DNA from 3 places in the Janthinobacterium sp. GMG1 genome. Region 3 is predicted to be linked to each of the others. Evidence: predicted binding sites of a transcription regulator. Region 3 holds the regulator's gene; each other region holds the start of a gene.
What was found. The regulator FNR, encoded in region 3, switches genes on or off when oxygen is low (the NO sensors DNR and NnrR bind a similar motif). The targets are predictions, from matches to a motif close to TTGATNNNNATCAA.
Positions count from the first base shown of each region.

Region 1: a site for FNR is predicted at 1,210-1,223, ahead of cqsA (alpha-hydroxyketone-type quorum-sensing autoinducer synthase). Genes of this name have one in related genera too.
Region 2: a site for FNR is predicted at 1,494-1,507, ahead of SJI03_RS13105 (glycine-rich domain-containing protein). Genes of this name have one in related genera too.

Region 1 covers NZ_JAXQNT010000001.1:978,159-981,437, reverse strand. The annotation lists gene cqsA (alpha-hydroxyketone-type quorum-sensing autoinducer synthase) at 1-1,145, opposite strand, end outside; gene SJI03_RS04440 (HAMP domain-containing sensor histidine kinase) at 1,298-2,596, shown strand; gene SJI03_RS04435 (response regulator) at 2,600-3,279, shown strand, end outside.
Region 2 covers NZ_JAXQNT010000004.1:283,796-287,074, forward strand. The annotation lists gene SJI03_RS13095 (hypothetical protein) at 1-67, shown strand, start outside; gene SJI03_RS13100 (hypothetical protein) at 310-549, shown strand; gene SJI03_RS13105 (glycine-rich domain-containing protein) at 637-1,377, opposite strand; gene SJI03_RS13110 (CHASE domain-containing protein) at 1,566-3,279, opposite strand, start outside.
Region 3 covers NZ_JAXQNT010000013.1:63,291-66,569, forward strand. The annotation lists gene ccoG (cytochrome c oxidase accessory protein CcoG) at 1-631, shown strand, start outside; gene SJI03_RS25415 (FixH family protein) at 734-1,258, shown strand; gene fnr (fumarate/nitrate reduction transcriptional regulator Fnr) at 1,262-2,020, opposite strand; gene SJI03_RS25425 (response regulator) at 2,270-3,279, shown strand, end outside.

The sequences.
Region 1 (3,279 bases), on a different contig from region 3:
GCCTCGTCGAGTCCCGCATTCAGGGTCAGGCGCACGAGGGCGCGGTTCTTCGCCGTTGCCGGGGCGCAAAACATGGCGCCGAAAATACCTTGCCGTTCCAGCGCCTGGCGCAGTGCCAGGGTGGCCGGTTCGCCGCCCGCCTCCAGCGCCACGATCTGCTCCGTGCCATCGCTGACGTTGTAGCCCAGTTCGCGCAAGCCTTCGCGCACCTGCAGCGTATGGCGCCGCAAGGTGGCGCGCCGCCCATCGGCGGCCATGATGAAATCGAGCGCCGCGCCCAGCCACGCCAGCTCATGCGCCAACAGGCAGGAGCTGAAGATGGCGGGCCGCGATTCGGACAAAAAATAGCCCTTGAAGCGGCTGGAACAGCTGATGAAACCGGCCCGCCCCGCGAAGGCCTTGGCCAGCGACGCCGTGCGGAAATGCACGCGATGGCCCAAGCCCCACGCTTCCACCAGGCCCGCGCCCTGCGGGCCATGCGTGCCCAGCGAGTGCGACTCGTCGACCACCACCACGCAGTCGCTGCGCTCAGCGATGTCGAGCAGTTCCAGCAGCGGCGCCAGGCTGCCGTTGGTGCTGTACAGGGCATCGACGACGATCACGCCGCGGCCATGCTTTTCCACTTGCCGCCGCAAGTGCGTCATGTCGTTGTGCAGGAAGGGCACGGCCTGGGCCTGCGCCGACAGCACGCCTTCCCACAGCGAGGCGTGGGCCTGCATGTCGAGGTAGACAGGAATGCCGGGGCTGGCGATACACTGGATCAACCCCACGTTGGCCGCCATGCCGGACTGCGCCAGGATGCCGTCCTCGCAGCCCATGTAGCGCGCCAGCCGGCTTTCCAGCCGGTGCTGTTCGCTGCCTTCCTGCAAGTACACGGCCGACATCAGCAGGCCGCCCGCATTTGCCTGCAGCGACGCCACCTGGGCTGCCACCAGCGCCGGCTCGGCGGCGATGGACAGATAGTCATTGCCGGCCAGGAAAATGGCATGGGCCGGTGTCGGTTGCCAGGCGTGGGGATGCTGGCCGCCCAGCAATTTTTCGATGCGCGTGATGTGATGCGCATCCATGCGCCGCACGATGTAGTCTGGCAGGCAGTGTTCGGCACGGGCGAACGATGGAATGGGCAAGCTGGTAGCGATGGTCATGAGTTTTCTCCTGGGGAAAGGTTTGCTGCGGATTAAAGCCTTGACCGTCTCGCCAACTCATCCATTGACGTATATCAATGTCCAATCAGATAACCGTTCAACCAGGAAAATTTACGCGATGATAATGTTCTGAAGAGAATCAAGGCAGAGTCATGACGCAGCAATTGCAAGGACGATGGACACACTGGCGCAGGCGCCTGCTCCATTCGCTGCTGCATGAGCGCATGCCCCATGAAAACCTGGCCGGCAGGGTTGCCATGCTGGCCGCCGTGGGCACGGTGGCGATGCCGCTGTACTACCTGCTGTGGCATTACTTTTTTCCGCAAGCCTATGAAAACCTGACCTTGCGCCTGACGGGCGTGGGCATCTGCGCGGCCGGCCTGTTTGCGCGCCACTTCTCGGCCCGCTGGCTGTCGCGCTACCTGCTGTTCGCGCTCAGCTACATCCTGCCCTTCTTCTTTACCTTCATGTTTCTGATGAACCACGCGTCGTCCATCTGGAGCGAATCGCTGCTGATCGGCCTGGTCATACTGTTTCATTTCGAAACGAAACTGGCTTGCCGCGCCTACCTGATCGGCACCAGTACCGCCTGCCTGGCCGTCATCCTGCAGGGAGAGGGCAGCTTCCTGCTGCAGCGTGAAGTGCTGCAGCAACTGCCCGTGCACTGGTTCACCATTGCCTCGCTGTCCGTGGTGAAAGTGGGCAGCAAGGTGCTGGAGCTGGAACGGCTGGCTGGCCTGGCGGCCGGGCTCGGTTCCGTGGCGCACGAACTGCGCACGCCGCTGACCAGCGTGGAAGCGAATGTGCGGGGCATGCGCCGGCTGCTGCCGCAGCTGGCGAGCCAGGCGGACGACTTGCCCCCGTTGCAGGAAGCCCTGTCGCGCATCCAGTTCGAAGTGCGCCACATGCAGCACATGATCGATTTGTTCCTGATGAGCGCCAGTGCCGTCAACCGCAACCTCCAGCCCAGCCAGGCGCTATCGATGCTGGCGATGGTGAATTCCGTACTCAAGCGCTACCCGTTTACCGGCAACAGCCAGCGCGGCTGCGTCAAGGTGGACGTGCGCGCCGACTTCCAGTTCGCGGGCCAGGACGAGCTGTGCGTGGTGATCCTGCTGAACCTGCTGAGAAACGCGCTGAAAGCCATCCAGCGGGCCGGCAAGGGCCGCGTGCGCATCATCATCGACGGCGCCCGCCCCGTGCCCAGGCTGCTGTTCATCGACACGGGCTGCGGCATCGCGAAGAACCGCCTGCCGCTGATCTTCGAGCGTTTTTATTCGTATCCCGTGCACAACGGCAGCGGCATCGGCCTGGCCCTGTGCCGGCAGATCGTCACGGCCTGGCAGGCGCGCATCCGCTGCGTGTCGCGCGAGCATGCGTATGCGATTTTCATCCTGGAATTTCCCCAGCCCGTGCCGGCCCGCTTCCAACCCTCTTCCCCCGCAAGGTGATGCATGCAACTGCCCGTCTATTCCCATCCGACCCTGACCGTCTTGATCGATGACAGCGATTCCTTCCTGAAAAGCCTGGCCTTCCAGCTCGATCCCGCACTGGCGCGCCAGACCTTCCACGACACCAGCAGCGCGCTGCACTGGCTGCGCCACAGCACGCAGCTGGGCGAGACGCCGCTGCACGTCAATTTCGACACGCAAAATCTGCCGCCCGACCAGCGCAACGTGGCGCTCGACCTCGAACGCATCTGGCGCATCAGCGGCCAGGCGCAGCGCTTTGCCGTGCCCTCCGTGCTGGTGGTCGATTATTCGATGCCGCAGATGAATGGCCTGGAATTCTGCCAGGCCGTGCGTGACTTGCCGTGCAAGAAGATTTTATTCACGGGCGCGGCCGATGAAAAAGTGGCCGTGACGGCCTTCAACCGGGGCTTGATCGACCGTTACATCAAGAAGAGCGACGACGACGCGCTCGATATCCTGGAACAGGAAATCGTTGCCCTGCAGCGCGAATTCTTCCTGCAGCAGTCGGACACGGTGCGCGACTTGCTATTGCTGCACGACTATAGTTTCCTGCAAGACGAAGCCATGGCCGACGTCGTGCACGAGCTGTGCCGGCGCCATGGCTTTGTCGAGTTCTATATTTTTCCGAATCCCTGCGGCATCCTGTTTTTCACGCGCGACGG
Region 2 (3,279 bases), on a different contig from region 3:
CCGCCTCAGCACCCTCATGGCCATAGTCTGGCTCATGCATAGCGGTGTTGCTCATCGTAAAAATTGATGACTTGCAGCAAATTTTTCCGATTTGAGTTATCCTCTAGCACATTCCAAGTGCGTCAATTCTCTTCAATTATCACAATTTTGCTTTAAGTTACGCAAAAATCAACAATAGCGTGTATTATATTGTTTGCGGCGTAAAAGCCGCATAAGTGATGGCGCTTTTTAGTGTGTTTACCCTGAATTATTGCAGAAGAGACATTCGGTTTCTTTTTGCTCTAATACAACAAGTACGGATTTTCGATCATGTCTCTCAAACAAATTACCTCTTTGCCTACCTACAACCCGAATCGCGTCCTCGATGCGATCATCGACAAGTTGCAACTGAAAAACGATGCCGCCTTGTCGCGAGCCCTGGAAGTGGCGCCACCGGTCATCAGCAAGATTCGTCACAATACCTTGCCGATCGGCGCCACGATCCTCATCCGCATGCATGAAATCAGCGATTTCAGCATTCGTGAACTGCGCGAGTTGATGGCTGCCTAAGAGCGCCTGACAGACGGCAAGCTGAGAGGTGCCGTCTGGGTAAGCCAGGCTTGCCGCGTGCGGCAGCCACATCTGTTTTCCGCTTTTCTATTGCGGGTCGCGGTTCAGCACCGGACGATCGACATAGAAACGCCCCATTTCCAGGCCAGTCGAGGACGACTTGACCACCGCCGCGGCCAGTGAGGCAGGGGCGCTGGAAAATGCGGTGTTGGCAGCCCCGGTCGCGCGGCCCGAATACGCCGTCGCCTGCACCGCCGCACTGGAAAACGCCGTCTGCACGGCCCGGCCCGAGTAAGCCGTCGCCTGTACCGCTGCACTGGAAAATGCTGTTTGGACAGCCCGTCCTGAATACGCAGCTTGCACTGCCCGTCCCGAATACGCAGCCTGTACCGCCCGTCCCGAATACGCCGCCTGTACGGCGCGCCCCGAATACGCCGTGTCTGCGCGGATATAATCTTCCCCGAACGTTTGTTCATACAACTGCTTCATGCGCTCGCCCACGCGATGGTGCGCCGCTTCGTCGTCTTCGCCGCGCAGGCCGATGTAGGGGAAGTGATGAAGGAAGTAACCGAACACCTGTTCGCAGTCCGCCGCATATTTCAGGGTGTCGAGGATGTGGTAGTGCCAGAAGGTGTCGACGTCCATCAAAGGCGCCGTTTCTTCTTCCGGAAACTGTTTCATCAGGATCAGGAAGCGGCGGTACTCGAATTCCACTGCATTCGCCTTCTCCAGACTCCATCCTTCGCCTGACTCCCGGTGCATCAGTTTGACCTTGATCGCGTCCAAATTCAAATCGGCAATTGCTTTGAAACTGTCGTTCGTATCCATGAATGTCCTTTGGTAAAGAGCGTTGTGGGAACTGCGGTGTAACAAGGAAAAGCGGTGCGTGTGTACTCCTGGCAAGTAGTCGAGGAATGCCTGGCCCATGGCGGGCGGGCGCTGAGTTGTTCTACATCAATATTGCATCTAATTACGAAATATGCAAGCTGAGCTTGCTTCGTGCGGGCGCGCGGCTGTCACCCGCTGGCCCGGCTTTCTTCCTGGTAGGGAAAGGCGGTGGCGTCCGCGCCCAGCGGCACGCTGACGTGTACGCTCATGCCGGCGCCGGGGCTGCTTTCGATGTAAAAAGTGCCGCCCAGCAATTTGATGCGTTCCTCGATGCCCACCAGGCCAAACGAGCCCAGCTTGTTGCGCCCGTCGATGGCCGCGCCCACGCCGTTGTCGCTGATGCTCATCGACACCGTATCGTGGCATTTTTCCAGCTTGACTTGCACGCGGCTGGCATTCGCATGCTGGGAAATATTGCTGAGCGACTCTTGCAGGATGCGGAACAGGGCCGTCGCGCATTGGTCGCTGAGGCAAATGTCGTCATGGCTTTCGCTCACTTCGCAGGCAATGCCCGTGCGCTGGCGAAACTGCGCCACCTGCCATTCGACGGCCGCATTCACGCCCAGGTCCAGCACGGTAGGGCGCAAGTCGTTGATGATCTGCCGCACGCTCTTGATGGTGGCGTCGATCTGCTCCAGAGTCGAGCGGGCGCGGGCGTTCAGGCGCGGGTGGCGGCGCTGCGTGCGCGAGGCCAGCATGTCGGCATCGATGCGCAAGACCAGCAGGTTCTGTCCCAGGTCGTCGTGGATTTCGCGCGCGATGCGCTTGCGCTCTTCTTCCTTGATCTGGTCGGCATGCGCTGCCAGGCGGCGCAGTTTCTGGTGCGACAGTTGCAATCGGATCTGGCTGGCGCGCAATTCCTCCGTCATGCCCGTCGCCATCTGGATGGCGCGCCGGCGCGACGACGCCAGGGTGTGGAACAGTACATACAGCAGCATGGTGCTGGCAAAGCCGATCAGCAGGGCCAGCCACGGCAGGAAGACGTCGAAGCGCGAATACAGGTCGCTCTTGCGCACGCTGAACAGCGCTTGCCAGGCGCGGCCATTGTGCTCGATCAGCAACGTGCTGCTCAGGTAGCGGCCCGAATTGCCGGGCTGCCACCATGGCGCATGCATGCCCGCCGCCGTGCTGTCGAAGATGGGACGCATGTCGTGCGGCAGCTGCAGCGGCACCTCCCGCTGTTCAAGCGCCTGCGGGCCGATATCGAACAGGGTCAGGCGGACGTTGCGTACCGGCATGTCGGCCAGCGCGCTGCGCATCATCGTCACCAGGTCGTAGCCGATGCCGACGGAGCCCTGGTAAGCCGCGCGCCTTTGCTCCAGCGTATCGACCGGCATGCCGAAGCGGTACACGGGCATGCGCATGGCCATGCCCGTCAATTGGGGGCGGCCGTCCATCGGCACGGGCACGCCGGAATTGCTGATCTGGCCGGAGTCGCGCGACAGCGCCAGCGCTTCGGCGATCAGCGGGCGCGCGGCGATGTCATAGCCATACTTTTCCGGAGCGCTGGCGATCGGCTCGATGTACACGAGCACGGAATACTCGGCGCGCGGGGCGGGCGGATGGATGGCAAACGCCGGATAGCCGTCGCGCCCGGGCGGATAGTCGCGCTGCATGGCCGCTTCGAAGGCGGCGCGCTGCGTCTCGTCGAGTTCCTGGCTGTAATTGAGATTCATCACGCCCGGGTAGTTCTGTTGCAGGGCGATGTTTGCCACGTAGCGGTGGAATTGCTCGCGGCTCACGTGTGCGTTGGCGCGGAACAGGCTGGCCGTGCCGCGCAGCAGGTTGGCATACGACTTGGTGCGCGATTCGATGCTTTTCTGGGTGTTGCGCGCCAGATTG
Region 3 (3,279 bases):
GGGCGATTGCATCGACTGTACCCTGTGCGTGCAGGTGTGTCCGACCGGTATCGATATCCGCAACGGCCTGCAGTATGAATGCATCGGTTGCGCCGCTTGCGTCGATGCCTGCAACAGCGTGATGGACAAGGTTGACCGGCCACGGGGACTGGTACGCTACAGTACCGACCATGCGATGGAAAACAACTTCAATTCGAAGCAGATACGCCAGCGCGCCATGCGCCCGCGCGTCCTGATCTACACTTCCATCCTGGCCCTGATCATCATCGCCGTATGTACGTCGCTGGCCCTGCGCACGCCCCTGAAAATGGACGTGATCCGCGACCGCGGTTCGATGGGACGCGAAGTGGAAGACGGCATGATTGAAAACGTCTACCGTCTGCAGATCATGAACACGTCGGAGCAAACCCAGCATTTCAAGATCAGCGCTTCCGGCCTGCCGGGCCTGACCTTGCTGACGCGCGAAGAAGTGACCTTGCAGCCGACGGAAACGCTGGGTTGGCCGATCCGCCTGCGCGTGCCGCACGGCGTGGGAGAGAAGGGTTCGAACAAGATTGCGATCGAATTGCACTCGCTGGACAACCCGTCGCTGCATGTGCGTGAAAGCGCGGTATTCATCGTGCCACGTTAACAAGGAAAGGCGGAAGGGGACCGGGTGCCCTCGCCGCCGCCACGAAGTTGCAGGAAGGCCGGTCCCCATGCGGGGACTGGCTGATTAAACAGGAGAAATATCATGTCCGACAGTCTGAAACTGCAAGCCCCCGTTGCACCGTGGTACAAGCATCGCTGGCCATGGCTGCTGATGATCGGCCCCGGCCTGTCCGTGGTCGTCGGCAGCTTCATGGGCTATATCGCGTTTACGCAGCCCGATGCGCTGGTGGTGGGCGATTATTACAAGCAGGGCAAGGCGATCAACCAGGATTTGAAGCGCGACACGATCGCCAGCGACCTGGCCATGGATACGAGCCTGTCGTATGACGTGGCGCAAGCACGCCTGACCGGTTCCGTGCACAGCTTCGGCAAGGCTTACCAGGGTCCGCTGCAGCTGCACCTGGCGCATGCGACCCTGCCGGAAAAGGATATCAAGGTGCTGGTGCAGCCCGATGCGGCCGGCAATTTTTCCGTGGCGCTGCCGATGCTCGAGCGCAGCCGCTGGCAAGTGCTGGTGGAAAACGACAAACGCGAGTGGCGCCTGTCCGGCATCTGGACCTGGCCGCTGCAACGCAGCATCGCGCTGCATGCGGACGAAGAGCTGTAAGCCTTATTTGCAGATGTCGGTTCCGGCCGTAATGGCCTTCAGCTTGGCCGGCTGCAATATCTCGATCTCGCGGTTCGACACGCGCAGCCAGCCTTCCTTCTTGAATTTGGATAGCAGGCGGCTGACGCTCTCGATGGTCAGGCCCAGGTAGTTGCCGATTTCCTCGCGCGACATGCGCAGCTGGAAATTGCTGCCCGAATAGCCGCGCGCTTCATAGCGCGACGCCAGGTTGACGATGAAGGCGGCAAACCGCTGCGTCGCCTGCATATTGCCCAGCAACAGCATCACGCTTTGCTCGCGCGTGATTTCCTGGCTCATCATGCGGTGGAAATGGCGCAGCAGGGTCGGCATATTGCCCAGCAATTGTTCCAGGCTGGAAAACGGGATTTCACACACTTCGCTGTCTTCCAGCGCCACTGCATTACAGTGGTGGCGGTCGGCGCTGATGGCATCCATGCCCAGCAGTTCGCCCGCCATCTGGAAACCCGTCACCTGCTCTTCGCCACCGGGATTGATCTGGTACGTCTTGAAGTGCCCCAGGCGGATCGCATACAGGTTCTGGAACGAGTCACCGATGCGGAACAGCGAGGCGCCGCGCACGATCTTGCGGCGGCGGCCGATGATCTGGTCCAGCCTGTCCATGTCGCCCACATCGAGGCCCATCGGCAGGCACAATTGATGCATGCTGCAGGTCGAGCATCGCGCACGCAACGCCTCCACGTTCACGGTGGGCAAGGTGGGAGTGAGTAGCGCTTCAGTCATGTCGGTACCTTTTAGAAAATGCAACAACAAGTTTACTGCATACAGCTGCATACAGGGTTGCCGTATACCAATTTCACCGTAATTTCGGCGAATAAACGACGTCCAGCCTTTAATTATATGGCAACATCGTCAAAAGCCCGTACGGGGCGGGCAATTTGCGCGGTGGCGCTTGCCAAGCTGGGGTATTGATAGGAAAATTCCTGACAGCATTATCTGCCGCCTGTGCCGCCCGGTACTGAAAAGGAAATCATGAAGCCTCTCGGCATCAAAGCAAAAGTCGCGCTGGCCACCAGCCTGACCTCGATCGCCATGATCGCGCTGGTCACCATGATCCAGGTGCAGCACATGCGCGACGACTTCACCCGAGTACTGCTGAGCCAGCAATCGTCCCTGATCACCCGCACCGCTGCCGAGCTCGACGACAAGCTGGGCATGCTGCTGCAGATCGTCACCCTGACGGCCCGGCAACAGCCGCCGGAATTGATCGCCCGGCCCGCCCAATTGCGCGAATACTATTCGCGCCGCTCGATGCTGGTGCTGTTCGATGACGTGCTGGTGCTCGACGCGCAGGGCGCCATCGTGGCCGACATGCCGGAAGTGGCGGGGCGCGCCGGCATCAACGTTGCCGAGCGCGAGTATTTCCAGACCGTCCTGCGCACGCGCCAGCCCATGATCACCGAACCGATGCTTGGTAAATCGAGCGGCATGCCCATCGTGCAGATGGTGGCGCCCGTGCTGGCCGCCGATGGCCGGGTGGCCGGCGTGGTGATCGGCGTGCTGCGCCTGTACAAGGACAACCTGCTGGGCCGCCTGCGCTCGGAAAAGATCGGCAAGAGCGGCTATTACTTCATCCTCACGCGCGGCGCCGTGCCGCGCTATGTGCTGCACCCCGATACGAGCCGCTTGCTGCAACCGCGCAAGCCGAACGCCAACCTGACGACGACCCAGTTGCTGAAGGAAGATGGCGAAGGCAGCATGGTCAGCACCAACAGCCGCGGCATCACGGCCGTCAACAGCTTCAAGCGCCTGAAATCCGTGAACTGGCTGCTGGCCGCCTCGCTGCCCGTCGAGGATGCCTTTGAACCGTTCGATGGCGTGCTGTACCGGCTGGTGCTGTGGAGCATCCTCGCTTCGCTGCTGGCCGCTGCCGTTCTGGGCTGGGTCACCGTGCGCCTGCTGTCGCCGCTGGTGCGCCTGCGCGACACCTTGCTGGCCCTGCGCACCAGCGGCAGCCGCTTCACCCCCGTGCCGGTACAGCA